3 regions of the Streptomyces sp. NPDC021356 genome follow, and region 3 is predicted to be linked to each of the others. Evidence: riboswitches for the same ligand, from Rfam matches in the RefSeq annotation. Region 3 holds a riboswitch; each other region holds the start of a gene.
The links. Region 3 has a riboswitch for cyclic di-AMP ahead of AB0G56_RS32870 (transglycosylase family protein). Riboswitches for the same ligand answer to the same signal wherever they lie in the genome.
Positions count from the first base shown of each region.

Region 1: it holds a riboswitch for cyclic di-AMP, as region 3 does, so the genes downstream of both, AB0G56_RS34140 (M23 family metallopeptidase) here and AB0G56_RS32870 (transglycosylase family protein) in region 3, are expected to answer to the same signal.
Region 2: it holds a riboswitch for cyclic di-AMP, as region 3 does, so the genes downstream of both, AB0G56_RS40915 (transglycosylase SLT domain-containing protein) here and AB0G56_RS32870 (transglycosylase family protein) in region 3, are expected to answer to the same signal.

Region 1 is NZ_JBFACU010000036.1:21,281-25,486, forward strand. It holds gene AB0G56_RS34130 (PrsW family intramembrane metalloprotease) at 1-409, shown strand, start outside; gene AB0G56_RS34135 (aldo/keto reductase) at 458-1,402, opposite strand; gene AB0G56_RS34140 (M23 family metallopeptidase) at 1,492-2,604, opposite strand; cyclic di-AMP (ydaO/yuaA leader) riboswitch at 2,616-2,773, opposite strand; tRNA gene AB0G56_RS34145 (tRNA-Met) at 3,202-3,275, opposite strand; gene AB0G56_RS34150 (dihydrofolate reductase family protein) at 3,332-4,206, opposite strand, start outside.
Region 2 is NZ_JBFACU010000069.1:9,448-13,653, forward strand. It holds gene AB0G56_RS40905 (DUF2092 domain-containing protein) at 1-243, opposite strand, end outside; gene AB0G56_RS40910 (polyprenyl synthetase family protein) at 543-1,553, opposite strand; cyclic di-AMP (ydaO/yuaA leader) riboswitch at 2,227-2,419, shown strand; gene AB0G56_RS40915 (transglycosylase SLT domain-containing protein) at 2,424-2,918, shown strand; gene AB0G56_RS40920 (HAD family hydrolase) at 2,929-3,735, opposite strand.
Region 3 is NZ_JBFACU010000033.1:17,826-22,031, reverse strand. It holds gene AB0G56_RS32880 (septum formation initiator family protein) at 1-2, opposite strand, end outside; gene eno (phosphopyruvate hydratase) at 214-1,494, opposite strand; gene AB0G56_RS32870 (transglycosylase family protein) at 1,818-2,549, opposite strand; cyclic di-AMP (ydaO/yuaA leader) riboswitch at 2,554-2,719, opposite strand; gene AB0G56_RS32865 (transglycosylase family protein) at 2,902-4,152, opposite strand.

The sequences.
Region 1 (4,206 bases), on a different contig from region 3:
CCGGCTGGCCCGCGAGTACGCCGGCCGGCACCTCGGCAAGCCCGCGGCGCGGACCGTCGCGCAGTACGAGGCCTACGCGACCTCGCTGGCGTTCCTGCGCCGCCGGGGGCGCCTCGGGCGGGCCGGCGCCGACTTCGGCGTGCGCGAGCGGGAACTGCTGCACGAGCTGTGGCGCAGGCGCGAGGTGGCCCAGCCCGCCCTGGACCACGCGGCACGGATGACCGCACCGCCGGTACGCGTCTTCGCGGCGCCCTGGCCGGCGTACGGCCTGTACGGCTACGGGCACGGGCACGGGCACGGACAGCCTCACGGCCGCCCGCCGCTTCCGTACGGGCAGGGTCCGTACGGGCAGCAGGGCCCGTATGCGCAGCCTTCGTACGGGCAGAGTCCGTACGGGAGTCATCGGTAAGCCGCGGGCCGTGAGACCGCGCAGCCAGGGGGCCGTGGGCCGCGAGGCTCAGGCAGATGCCTGGGTGAGCCGCGCGACCTCTTCGTCCGTGAGGTCCAGCTCCGCCACCGCCAGCAGGGCGGGGAGCTGTTCCACCGTCCGGGCCGAGGCGATCGGGGCGACCACCGTCGGCTGGGCCGCCAGCCAGGCCAGGGCCACCGTGGCCACCTCGGCGCCACGGGCGCGGGCGACCTCGTCGAGCGCGGTGAGGACCTTCTGGCCGCGCTCGGTCGCCAGGTGCTTGGCGGCGCCCCCGGCGCGCGGGCTGTCGACCGTCGCGCCCGGCCGGTACTTGCCGGTCAGGAAGCCGGAGGCCAGCGCGTAGTACGGCACGGCGGCGAGGCCTGCCCGCTCGGCGAGGTCCCGCAGGCCGCCCTCGTAGGTGTCACGGGAGACGAGGTTGTAGTGCGGCTGGAGCGCCACGTACCGCGCGAGTCCCTCGCGCTCGGAGAACTCCAGCGACGCGGCCAGGCGCTCGGCGGAGATGTTGGAGGCGGCGATGTGCCGGACCTTGCCCGCCTTCACCAGTTCGTCGAGCGCGCCGATGATCTCCTCGACGGGCACCTCCGGCCGGTCGAAGTGCGTGTAGTAGAGGTCGATGTGATCGGTGCCCAGACGCTGGAGGGAGGCGTCGGCCGCGGCCCTGATGTTGGCCGCGGACAGGCCCTGGAAGTCGGGGTGCTGGCTGACCTTGGTGGCGATGACGACGTCGGAGCGGTTGCCGCGCTCCTTGACCCACTTGCCGATGGTCGTCTCGGACTCGCCGCCGTGGTTGCCCTCCACCCACGCCGAGTAGGAGTCGGCGGTGTCGATGAAGTTGCCGCCGGCGGCCGTGTAGGCGTCCAGGACCGCGAACGACCGCGCCTGGTCGGCGGTCCAGCCGAAGACGTTGCCGCCGAGGGCGAGGGGGAAGACCTCGAGGTCGGACGGGCCCAGCTTGCGCAGAGAAGTCATGTCTCACATCAACGACCAAGGCGGAGCGCTCCATTCCGCGCCCCGCCGGTGGCCGGCGCAAAGCTTGCGCAAACCACCCGGTCGGAGCGTCAGGGAGCGAGGCCCTTGCCCTGGAGCCACGCCATCGGGTCGATGCCGGCGGCCTGGCCGTCGGGGTGGACCTCCAGGTGCAGGTGGGGACCTGTGACGTTGCCGGTGGCGCCCACCCGGCCGATGACCTCGCCGGTGCTCACCTTCTGGCCGGCCGTGACGTTGATCGACGACTGGTGGCAGAACCACAGCTCGGTGCCGTCGTCCAGGGTGAGGACCGTGCGGTACCCGTAGGCGCCGGCCCAGCCCGCCTCGGTGACGGTGCCGCTGTGGACGGCCTTGATCAGGGTGCCGGTGGGCGCGGCGAAGTCGAGGCCGGTGTGGTGCCCGGAGGACCACATGGAGCCGGCCTGGCCGAAGGTCGAGGTGAGGGTGTACGAGGAGGTCGGCAGCGTGTACTGCTTGGCGAGGGTGGCCAGCCGCGCCGCCTCGGCCTTCTTCCGGGCCTCCTCCTCCGCCTTCTTCTTCGCGGCGGCGGCCTTGACCTCGGCCTCCTCCTTCGCCTGGGCGGCGGCCTGCTCGGCCTGCCGGGCGGCCTTCGCGGCAGCCGCCGCCTCGGTGGCCGCCCTGGTCTTCGCCTCGGCCTGGTTCTGCTGCTGCTCGGCCTGGGCCATGATGCGGTTGCGCAGCGCCTCGCCCGCGTCGGAGGCGCGCTGCGCCGTCGTCCCGGTGGCTTCCGTCGCGTCGGTCGCGTCAGCCGCGTCGGTCGCGCCGGCCCGGGCCGCCGTGACGTCGCTGAGCGCGGTCGCGGAGCCCTCGGGGCCGTCGTGGCCGGAGCCGTCGAAGAGGGCGCCCACGGCGGGCAGGCCGTGCAGGTCGGGGAGATCGGGCAGGGCGATCGAGACCGGCGGCTTGCCGGTGTTGGCGCTGGCCATGCCACCCGCGCCGACGGCCGCTATGACGCCCACGCCGAGCACGGTGGAGCTGCGGGCGAGCCCGCCGCCGCGCGGCTTGGCGACCCGGTGCCGGCCACGGACGGGACGGAGGGACTCCTCGGTGGGGTTCCACTCCTCCCAGGGGCCCTCGTCGGGGCGCCGGCCGCCGTAGGCGAAGGACTCGGTGCGCTCGCTCGGCACGGACGGGGCTTCTGAGGCAGGCCGGTTGGACGCCACGCGGGCGTGCTCCTTTCCTTCCGTCTCGCCTACCGGGTTAGCTGACGGGTTCGGAGCGGGAAGGTCTCCTACGCGCGTCAACCAGCCGTGTGCGTACGGCGGATGGCGCCCGATTCACCCCAAGTTGGTGGTTCCCCGGTTCCCTCGCGGGATTCGGCGCGCGCGCACGGAGCCGCCTCGGGTGACGGCTGGGACGACCGCGCTGCGTTATCGAACGTTAATAGACTCGGGGCTCCGATTCCAAGCCGCCCGGCTTGATCATTAAACCTTTTTGGCCAGGATCTACGTCTCACAGGTGATGAAACCGGGGCAAGTTGACTGGATTTCAGGCCACTCAAGGGCCCTGTCGAGCCCGGACACCTGCAGACGTTCTACTGATGGTGTGTCAGTTGTTATGCGGACGGGGACCGCTCGCTCACGACACGTGACGATGACTCGCGTCGATACCCGGGCCGGTACCCGGGGCGGTAGCCGGGTCGATACCCGGGCCGGTAGCCGGGGCGATGTCTCGGACCGACAACCCGGGCCGATGACCCGGCGGCCGGAGAAAACACTCAGGGCCGGAATTCTCATCGAATTCCGGCCCTGAGCCTTCAGTAGCGGGGACAGGATTTGAACCTGCGACCTCTGGGTTATGAGCCCAGCGAGCTACCGAGCTGCTCCACCCCGCGTCGGTGAAACCAGTGTACGCCATCCTGGGGGTGGAATGCACACGCGTGCACACGCGTCACAGCAGGTGGCGGTTGGGCGCCTTGGCCCGGCCCTCGAACTCCGGCAGGACGACGACGTCCGTGCCCTCGCGCGCCAGGACCCCGGTGCCGTCGGCCGCCTTGACGAACGTGTCCGGCTCCCGCCAGGCCGTGACCACCCGGCGTACCCCCGCGTCCAGAATCAGCCGGGCGCACGGTCGCGGCCGGGAGGCGCGTCGGGCGCACGGTTCCAGGCTGCTGTACACCGTCGCCCCCGGCAGACGCGGGTCCGCCGGGTCGATCTTCGCAAGCGCGGCCTCCTCCGCGTGCACCACCGGATCGCCGGCCTCGCGCGAGTGGCCGCGCGCCAGCTCGGTGCCGTCGGCGGCCACCACCACCGCGCCCACGCTGAACGCCGTCCGCGACGGCGGGCACTCCCCGGCCAGCTCGCACGCGATCCGCAGCCAGTGCCGGTCGGCGGGGGCGGCGTCGCCTCCGGCGCCGGGTTCCGTGGGCTCGTAACGCATGAGGACGACGTCCCCGAGGGCCCGCGTCTCCACCAGCCGCAGCCGCCCCCTCTGGTACGCGCCCGGCCCGAACAGCCGCGGTGCCCGCGGGTCTCCCACCAGCAGCGGCGCAAGCACGAGCTGCAGCTCGTCGGCGAGGTGCAGCTGGAGCAGCTGGGTGTGCACCGTGCCGCCGCCCTCGACCATCAGCCGGCGGACCCCGCGCACGTCGTGCAGGTGTGCCAGCAGCCGCCGCCAGTCGAGTTCGCCGCCCAGCGACACGACGGAGACGGTGCCGGAGCCGGTGTCAGTGCCGGCGCCCACGCTCGTACCGGTGCCGGGGAGGCCCGCACGGCGCAGGCGTTCGGCGCCCTCGTCCGTCGTGTAGACGGCCTTCTCGCCGCCCG
Region 2 (4,206 bases), on a different contig from region 3:
CCTGACCGTGCCGGACAGTCGCTCGACGTCCGACTTGGCGATCTTCTCGATCAGTTGCTGTGCGGTGATCTTCGGCAGGTGAGGGTCGCCGGAGTCGGCGAGTGCCGGGACGAGCCCGATGGTCGCCGCCGCCACCCCCACCACCGCGACCGGGACGACGTAGCGCGCGGCCTTGCGGCGCACCGAGTGCCTGCCGTCGGCCTCCGCGGCGTCCCTGCTGTCGTCGGATTCGTACGGTGCCATGTGTGCCTTACCTCCGTCGTCGGCGGCGGCTGCCCGTGTGCACTTCTCCCACCCCAAGCCGCCATTCTCACCCGAATCGGTGAGGAGTGGTGTGGTCCGTGCTTCCATCTGACCAAATCGGCCGCGCGAAAGCGTCAGACCCCGGAGCCAACTCCGTGTACCTCTGCGGTATGACACACAAGGGCGGAGTCTCCACCACCCCGTAGGGGTCGGGGTGGAGACGCCGCCCTCCGGCCCAGGTGAGCGGGGCCGGGCCGGTGGTGGCCGGTAGCCGGTGGCCCCTGGAGGTCCGGGCCCGGCTAGCCGGCCCGGTGCACGACCGCGTCGCACAGCTGGAGCAGCCCCGCCTTCGCGTCGCACTCGCGCAGCGGCGCCAGTGCGGCCCGCGCCTCCTCCGCGTACCGGACGGTGTCGCGGCGCGCCTGTTCCAGAGCCGGATGCGCGCGCAGCGCCGCCAGCGCCTCGGCGTGCCGCGCGTCGTCGCTCAGGTCGGAGTCGAGCAGTTCACACAGGGCGATGTCCTCGGCCAGCCCCAGCCGCGCCGCGCGCTCGCGCAGCCGCAGCACCGGGAGGGTCGCGACGCCCTCGCGCAGGTCGGTGCCGGGTGTCTTGCCGGACTCGTGGGAGTCGGAAGCGATGTCCAGGACGTCGTCCGCCAGCTGGAAGGCGACGCCGAGCCGCTCCCCGTACTGCGTGAGCACGTCAACGACGGTCTCGTCGGCCCCGGACATCATCGCGCCGAACCGGCACGACACGGCCACCAGGGATCCCGTCTTGCCGCCCAGTACGTCCAGGTAGTGCTCGACGGGGTCCCTGCCGTCCTGCGGGCCCGCCGTCTCCAGGATCTGCCCGGTGACCAGCCGTTCGAACGCCAGGGCCTGCACCCGGACGGCCTCCGGGCCGAGGTCGGCGAGGATCTGCGAGGCCCGGGCGAAGAGGAAGTCGCCGGTGAGCACCGCCACCGAGTTGCCCCAGCGAGTGTTCGCACTGGCCACTCCGCGCCGCACGGCGGCCTCGTCCATGACGTCGTCGTGGTAGAGCGTGGCCAGGTGGGTCAGCTCCACGACGACGGCCGACGGCACGACCCCCGGCGCGTACGGGTCACCGAACTGGGCCGCGAGCATCACGAGCAGCGGACGGAACCGCTTCCCGCCGGCCTTGACGAGGTGCTGAGCGGCCTCCGTGATGAACGGGACCTCGCTCTTGGTGGCTTCGAGCAGCCCTTCCTCGACAGCCGCCAACCCGGCCTGGACATCGGCTTCGAGAGCCTGGTCCCGCACGCTCAGCCCGAACGGCCCGACGACGGTCACGAGGGGTCTCCTGTCTGCTGGTGTCTGCTGGCGTTACACGGTTTGTCGATAGGTCGCTGCCATCACTCAAGTCAGCGTATCCGGTCACGTTTCGATCACCGATAGCGCCCACCGATACAGGCCAGGTGGTATCGGATCACGACCGATATGTTTTCGATCACCACATATGAACAGATATTTATCGACTCCCTCCTCCCTACCCGGCCCCCTCCCTGCTCTCACCCTTCCCCGGAACCCGCCCCCGCCTATACATACGTACGAACAGGGCCACGGCCTCACCAAGCGTGACGACCGTCACCCTTCCACCCTTCGCATCACGTCCCGCACCACACCCTCGTTCCCGATTCCCCCTCCCCTCCGCTTCACCCTCACCACCGCGAGTCCGATTTACCCCTATTGGTATTTCAATTCCTCTTGGCCGTAAATGCTCCTCAGTGGATTATTCCGTGAGTTGAGTCACGCTCGCACCGCCGACCCATCACCCCCCGGACACCCCCCACTCCCCTTCCTCCGCAAGCCAGTTGACCCTTGGCGAATGCAAAGGATCAAGCACCCGAAACACCCCAGAACAAGGTCAACTAGGGCGATGTATGAATCAGGTACTTGTTCGGGACATGTGCTCTCGCATACGTTCCCGGCCAGTCGGGCGGACCGCCGAATCCTGCCACCGCCCGATATCCATCGACCGAACCACTCATGGCAGGAGCGGGGGACCCAGGTAAGTCGCCGGGCCGGAGCGGCGTACGTCGTCCCACGTCGTACGCCGCGCCGGAACGGCTCGGGGTGAAGCCGCGCCCTCCGGGGCGCGGCCGGGCACCTCCCCGCCCGAACCCGACAGCTCACCTCGCAGGCGACGGAGAGGAATCCGCCATGCACGCAAACGGTCACCGCCGTTCCCGCACCGCTCGCCTCGTCCGCACCCTCGCCGTCTCCGGCACGGGTGCCGCCGTCCTCGCCCTGCCCCTGATCGGCGCCGCCAGCGCCTCCGCGGCCACCACCACGACGGCCACGACCACCGCCACGGCGGCGAGCAGCGTCGCCTACCCGAACACCCTGGACGGCTGGATCCGCGAGTCGCTCGCGATCATGGGCCAGAAGGGCATCCCCGGCACGTACAACGGCATCTACCGCAACGTGATGCGCGAGTCGTCCGGCAACCCGATGGCCATCAACAACTGGGACTCCAACGCCGCCGCGGGCATCCCGTCCAAGGGCCTGCTCCAGGTCATCCAGCCGACCTTCAACGCCTACCACGTGGCCGGCACGTCGTTCGACATCTACAACCCGGTCTCCAACATCACGGCCGCCTGCAACTACGCAGCCGCGCGCTACGGCTCCATCGACAACGTCTACAGCGCGTACTGAGCCGACCGAGTCAGGTGAACAGTCGCTCGAGGACGACGGCCACGCCGTCGTCCTCGTTCGACGTGGTGACCTCGTCGGCGACCGCCTTCAGCTCCGGGTGGGCGTCGGCCATCGCCACCCCGCGGGCGGCCCACCGGAACATGGGGATGTCGTTCGGCATGTCCCCGAAGGCGAGGGTGTCCTCGGGCCCCAGCCCCAGACGCCCGGCGGCCAGCGCGAGACCGGTCGCCTTGGTGATGCCGCGGGGCTGCAGTTCCACGGTCCCCGGGCCCGACATGGTGACCGTGGCGAGGGAACCGACCACACCGCGGGCCGCCTCCGCGAGTTCGTCGTCGGACAGGCCGGGATGGCGGAGCAGCACCTTGCTGATGGGCGCGCGCCACAGGTCGTCGCGCCGCCCCACCCGCTGGGCGGGCAGGGTCGGGTGCGGCATGCGGTACCCGGGCTCGATGAGCGTGCGCCCGTCCACCCCGTCCTGGTCGACCGCCGCGTACACCTCGCCCACCTCGGCCTCGATCTTGCCGAGCGCCGTCTCGGCCGTCTCCCGGTCCAGCGTCACCGACCACAGCAGGCGGTCCGCCCCGGCGTCGTAGAGCTGCGCGCCCTGGCCGCAGACCGCGAGCCCCGTGCACCCCAGGTCCTTGAGCAGCGACCGCACCCTCGGTGCCGGCCGGCCGGTCACGACGAGGTGCCGGGCGCCCGCCGCCGCCACCCGCGCGAGCGCGGCGAGGGAACGCTCGGACAGGGTGTCGTCGCCGCGCAGCAGCGTTCCGTCCAGGTCCGTGGCGATGAGGGCGGGGGCGAGGCGAACGGGCATGATCAGAGAATACGGATCATCCGCCACGCGGGTGACGCACGGGAACGGGGCGTCGTGTCCGGTGGGCCGCGCCCATGCGGCGGCGGTGCCGGGTGGTGGGGCCGGGTCGGTGCCGGGTGGTGAGGCCGGGTCGGTGGCGGGTGACGGCCGGGTGGCCGGGTGGCCGCCAACGGGAGCGCGCCTTCTCGGCGAACGCCACGGTGCCGTCGTACGACTGCGGGAAGGTGGCCGTCGGGCTCGGGGTGCCGTGCTCCGCGCACAGTTCGTCCTCCTGCGGGACGGACCCACCCCGTTCGCCCCGCCCGCCCCGTCCGTCTCCAAGGGCACTGAGGCGCAATTGACCGCCCCGGCAAGCCCAATCCAGACATTGCGGACTCTTTGTCCCCTGCCCAAGACGGCACCTCTTCCGTAACGTGTGGCGCGACCACATGACCGTGTGGCCCGGCCGCCGCCTGCGCCCCACGGAACGCA
Region 3 (4,206 bases):
ATCGTCGCGCCTCCCGTTGGTCACCTCGTACGTGCCGCACACGCGCGTACGTCCCCGGACACGGTACGGGACCGGGTGCGGGGACGTACGGACGACTGGCGAAGCCTCACCCTTTGCGGCTCGGCCCGGCCGTGGCGCGGCTCAGCCCTTCAGGCGTGGTGCGGCTCAGCCCTTCAGGCGTGGTGCGGCTCAGCCCTTCAGGCGTGGTGCGGCTCAGCCCTTGAAGCGCGGGAAGGCGCTGCGGCCGGCGTACACCGCGGCGTCGTCGAGGATCTCCTCGATGCGCAGCAGCTGGTTGTACTTGGCGACGCGCTCGGAGCGGGCCGGGGCGCCGGTCTTGATCTGGCCGCAGTTGGTGGCGACGGCGAGGTCGGCGATGGTGACGTCCTCGGTCTCGCCGGAGCGGTGGGACATCATGCACTTGAAGCCGTTGCGCTGGGCCAGCTCGACGGCGTCCAGGGTCTCGGTCAGCGAACCGATCTGGTTCACCTTCACCAGCAGGGCGTTGGCGGTGCCCTCCTCGATGCCGCGGGCCAGGCGCTCGGGGTTGGTGACGAACAGGTCGTCACCGACGATCTGGACCTTCTCGCCGAGGCGGTCGGTGAGGACCTTCCAGCCGTCCCAGTCGTCCTCGAACAGCGGGTCCTCGATGGAGACCAGCGGGTAGGCCGCGACCAGCTCCTCGTAGTACTCCGTCATCTCGGCGGCGGAGCGCTCCTTGCCCTCGAAGAGGTACTTGCCGTCCTTGTAGAACTCGGAGGCGGCGACGTCGAGGGCCAGGGCGATCTGCTCGCCCGGGGCGTAACCGGCTTCCTTGACGGCCTCGAGGATGAGGTCGAGGGCCTCGCGGTTGGAGCCGAGGTTCGGGGCGAAGCCGCCCTCGTCGCCGAGGCCGGTGGCCAGACCCTTGTTCTTCAGGACCTTCTTGAGGGTGTGGTAGACCTCGGCGCCCCAGCGCAGGGCCTCGGAGAAGGACTCCGCGCCGATCGGGGCGATCATGAACTCCTGGATGTCCACGTTGGAGTCGGCGTGCGAGCCGCCGTTCAGGATGTTCATCATCGGCACCGGAAGCAGGTGCGCGTTGGGGCCGCCCAGGTAGCGGAAGAGCGGGAGGTCGGAGGCCTCGGAGGCGGCGTGGGCGACGGCGAGCGAGACGCCGAGGATGGCGTTGGCGCCGAGCGAGCCCTTGTTGTCGGTGGCGTCCAGGTCGAACATGGCCTGGTCGATCAGGCGCTGCTCGGTGGCGTCGTAGCCGACCAGCTCCGGGCCGATCTGCTCGATCACGGCGAGGACGGCCTTCTCGACGCCCTTGCCCTGGTAGCGGTTCGGGTCACCGTCGCGCAGCTCGATGGCCTCGAAGGCGCCGGTGGATGCGCCGGAGGGGACGGCGGCACGACCCGTGCTGCCGTCGTCGAGGCCGACCTCGACCTCGACCGTGGGGTTGCCTCGGGAGTCCAGGATTTCCCGGGCTACGACGACGTCGATGGACGGCACGAGCATCTCCTTCGTGGATGTGACGCTGAAAGTGCGGGGCGGCTGCCTTGCGGCGGTGCCTTGCGACTAGAGCCTAACCGTCCCGGGCCGCCGACCGGCCGACCGACCGTCCCGTGGACAGGGTGACGGTACACATTGTTCCAGCACGGAACAAAGGGCGTGGGGACGAGGACACGAACGGAAAGTGAAAAAGCCCCGCCCCGGTGCGTACGGGGGAACACGCACCGGGGCGGGGAGCCCGTGGGGACGGGGGGGACCCCACGCGGCCTCCATGATGGGGGCCGCGCCTGGGGAGGGCCTGGGGTCCTGCTAGCGGGCCGCTGTCACTTCAGGTGCAGCTGCTGGCCCGGGTAGATGAGGTCGGCGTCGTCGACGATGTCCTTGTTCAGGTGGAACAGCTTCTCCCAGCCGCCCTGCACGCCGTGCTCGGCGGCGATGGAGCTGAGGGTGTCACCGGCGGCCACCTTGTACTCGCCGTCGCCCTTCTTGACCTTCTTGCCGGTCGGGGTGGTGACGGTCTTCTTCGGGGCCGGACGCGTCTCGGAACGGTCGGCGGCACGCTGCTCGGTCGAACGGGTCGAGGTGCTGCTCTTGGAGCTGCTGGAGCTGCTGCTCGACGAGGACGACGAAGAGGAAGAGGAGGAAGAGGAGGACGACGAGGAGCTGCTGCCGCCGCTGGAGGAGGCGCCGGACAGGCCCTTGCCGCAGACCGGCCAGGCACCCTTGCCCTGGCCCGCGAGCACCTTCTCGGCGACGGAGATCTGCTGCGACTTGCTCGCCAGGTCGGCGCGCGAGGCGTAGGCGGTGCCGCCGTACGCGGCCCAGGTGGAGTTGGTGAACTGCAGGCCGCCGTAGAAGCCGTTGCCGGTGTTGATGGACCAGTTGCCGCCGGACTCGCACTGGGCGACCGCGTCCCACTCGGAGGAGGTGGCGGCGGAGGCGTTGCCGGCCGCCATCAGCGGGCCGGCGACGGCGACGCCGGTGACACCGGCGAGTGCGATGGCGCGGGTGGCCTTGGACGGACGACGATGCTTGCCCTTGCCGGAAAACAGCATGGAAGGATCCCCTCACCGACGCCTGCGAGGTGAGCTGTCGGGTTCGGGCCGGTTGAGTTGCCCGGCCGTGCCTTTGGGGAGGCACGGCTTCACCCCCAGCCGCTCCGGTCGACTTCCCGGCGCGGCACTTACCTTGGGTCCCCCGCTCCTGCCTACGGCGCTCGAAGCGACGACTGTTCCCGTACGGCCGCTGGCAGGATTCGGCGTTGCGGCAGCCGGGGCTCGCGGTGGCGAGCGGTCATGACCGTAGACAGGTGATCCGCCGGATTTCAAAGACGATCAGGGCTTCTGAGACTCATCCCACACTTTCATCGAATGGGACATTCGGCGCGAAGTGTGACCTGAACTCGCCTTATTTTTGGGCGTTTTCGGTGGGGACATCCAGGCTCTGACCGGCGACGATGTGGTCGGGGTCGGCGCCGACGGCGCCCTTGTTCGCGTCGTAGAGGGCGTGCCATCCGCCGTGGAGGTCAAGGGAGTCGGCGATGGACGTGAGGGAGTCACCGGTGCGGACGGTGTAGGAGGCGGCGGAGGCGGTGTGCGCGGCGCCTCCGTCACGGGAGGCGTGCCGGCCGCCCGTCGCGCCCGTACGGCCCTCCGTGGCCCCTTCGTCGGCGCTGCCGCCGCGATGCCGGCCGCCGCCGAGCGCACCGGTGTCGACTAGGGCCGAGGAGCCGGCGGTCTGCCTGTAGTCGTCAGCGGAACCGGAGTTGTCGTGACCGACGGTGTCACCGGCACCCGCCGAGGGGGTGCCCTCGGGCGTCCCGTCAGCGTGGGACGTGTCGGACTTGGACCAGTTGCCCTGATTCGGAGATGAAGGGTCCGAAGAATCCGAGGAGCCCGAAGAGTCTGAAGAGTCCGAAGGGGAAGGCTTCGTGGTGGAGTCGCCCGGGGCACCGGTCCCGTGCGACGAGCCGGCGGTCCCGCGGGGGTTCGCCGAGGAGTCGGACGAACCGGACGAGTCGTCCGTACCGCTCTGCGTATCGTCGGACAGCCCGGGGTCGTTCACGCCGGAGCTGCCGGAACCGCCCGAGCCGTCGGAGTCGCCGGTTCGGCCGGTGTCGTCGGAGGAGCCGGACGAGCCCGACGTGCCGGATGTCCCGGTCGATCCGGTCGATCCGGTGGAGTGCGACGAACCGGAAGACCCGGTGGAGCCGTTCGAGCCGGACTTCGAGTTCGAGGACGACGAGTCGCCGCCCACGCCCGTGTCGACATCGGCCGCACCGGAGCTCTTGGTGAGCCCGGTGAGCAGACCGCAGGTGTGCCAGGCGCCGGGCCCGCGGTCGGCGAGGATCTTCTCGGCCACGGCTATCTGCTGGGAGCGGCTGGCCTGGTCGGCGCTCGACGCGTAGGAGAGGCCGCCGTACTTCTCCCAGTCGTCCTGGGTCAGCAGCAGGCCGCCGGAGTAGCCGTTGCCGTTGTCGGCGCTCCAGGAGCCGCCGGTCTCGCACTGGGCCACCTTGTCCCACGTGGTGCCGTCGGCCGCGCTCGCGCCACTGGCGGCGACCAGCGGGATGGCGATGGCCGATCCGGTCACTCCGGCGGCGACGATGAGGGCCGGAGCCTGACGGGGGCGACGGTGACGACCGTTCCCGGAGAGCATGCGGAGACCTTTCGCGCGACAGCAGTGACCGCGCGGCGGCGGGGCGGGGACGCC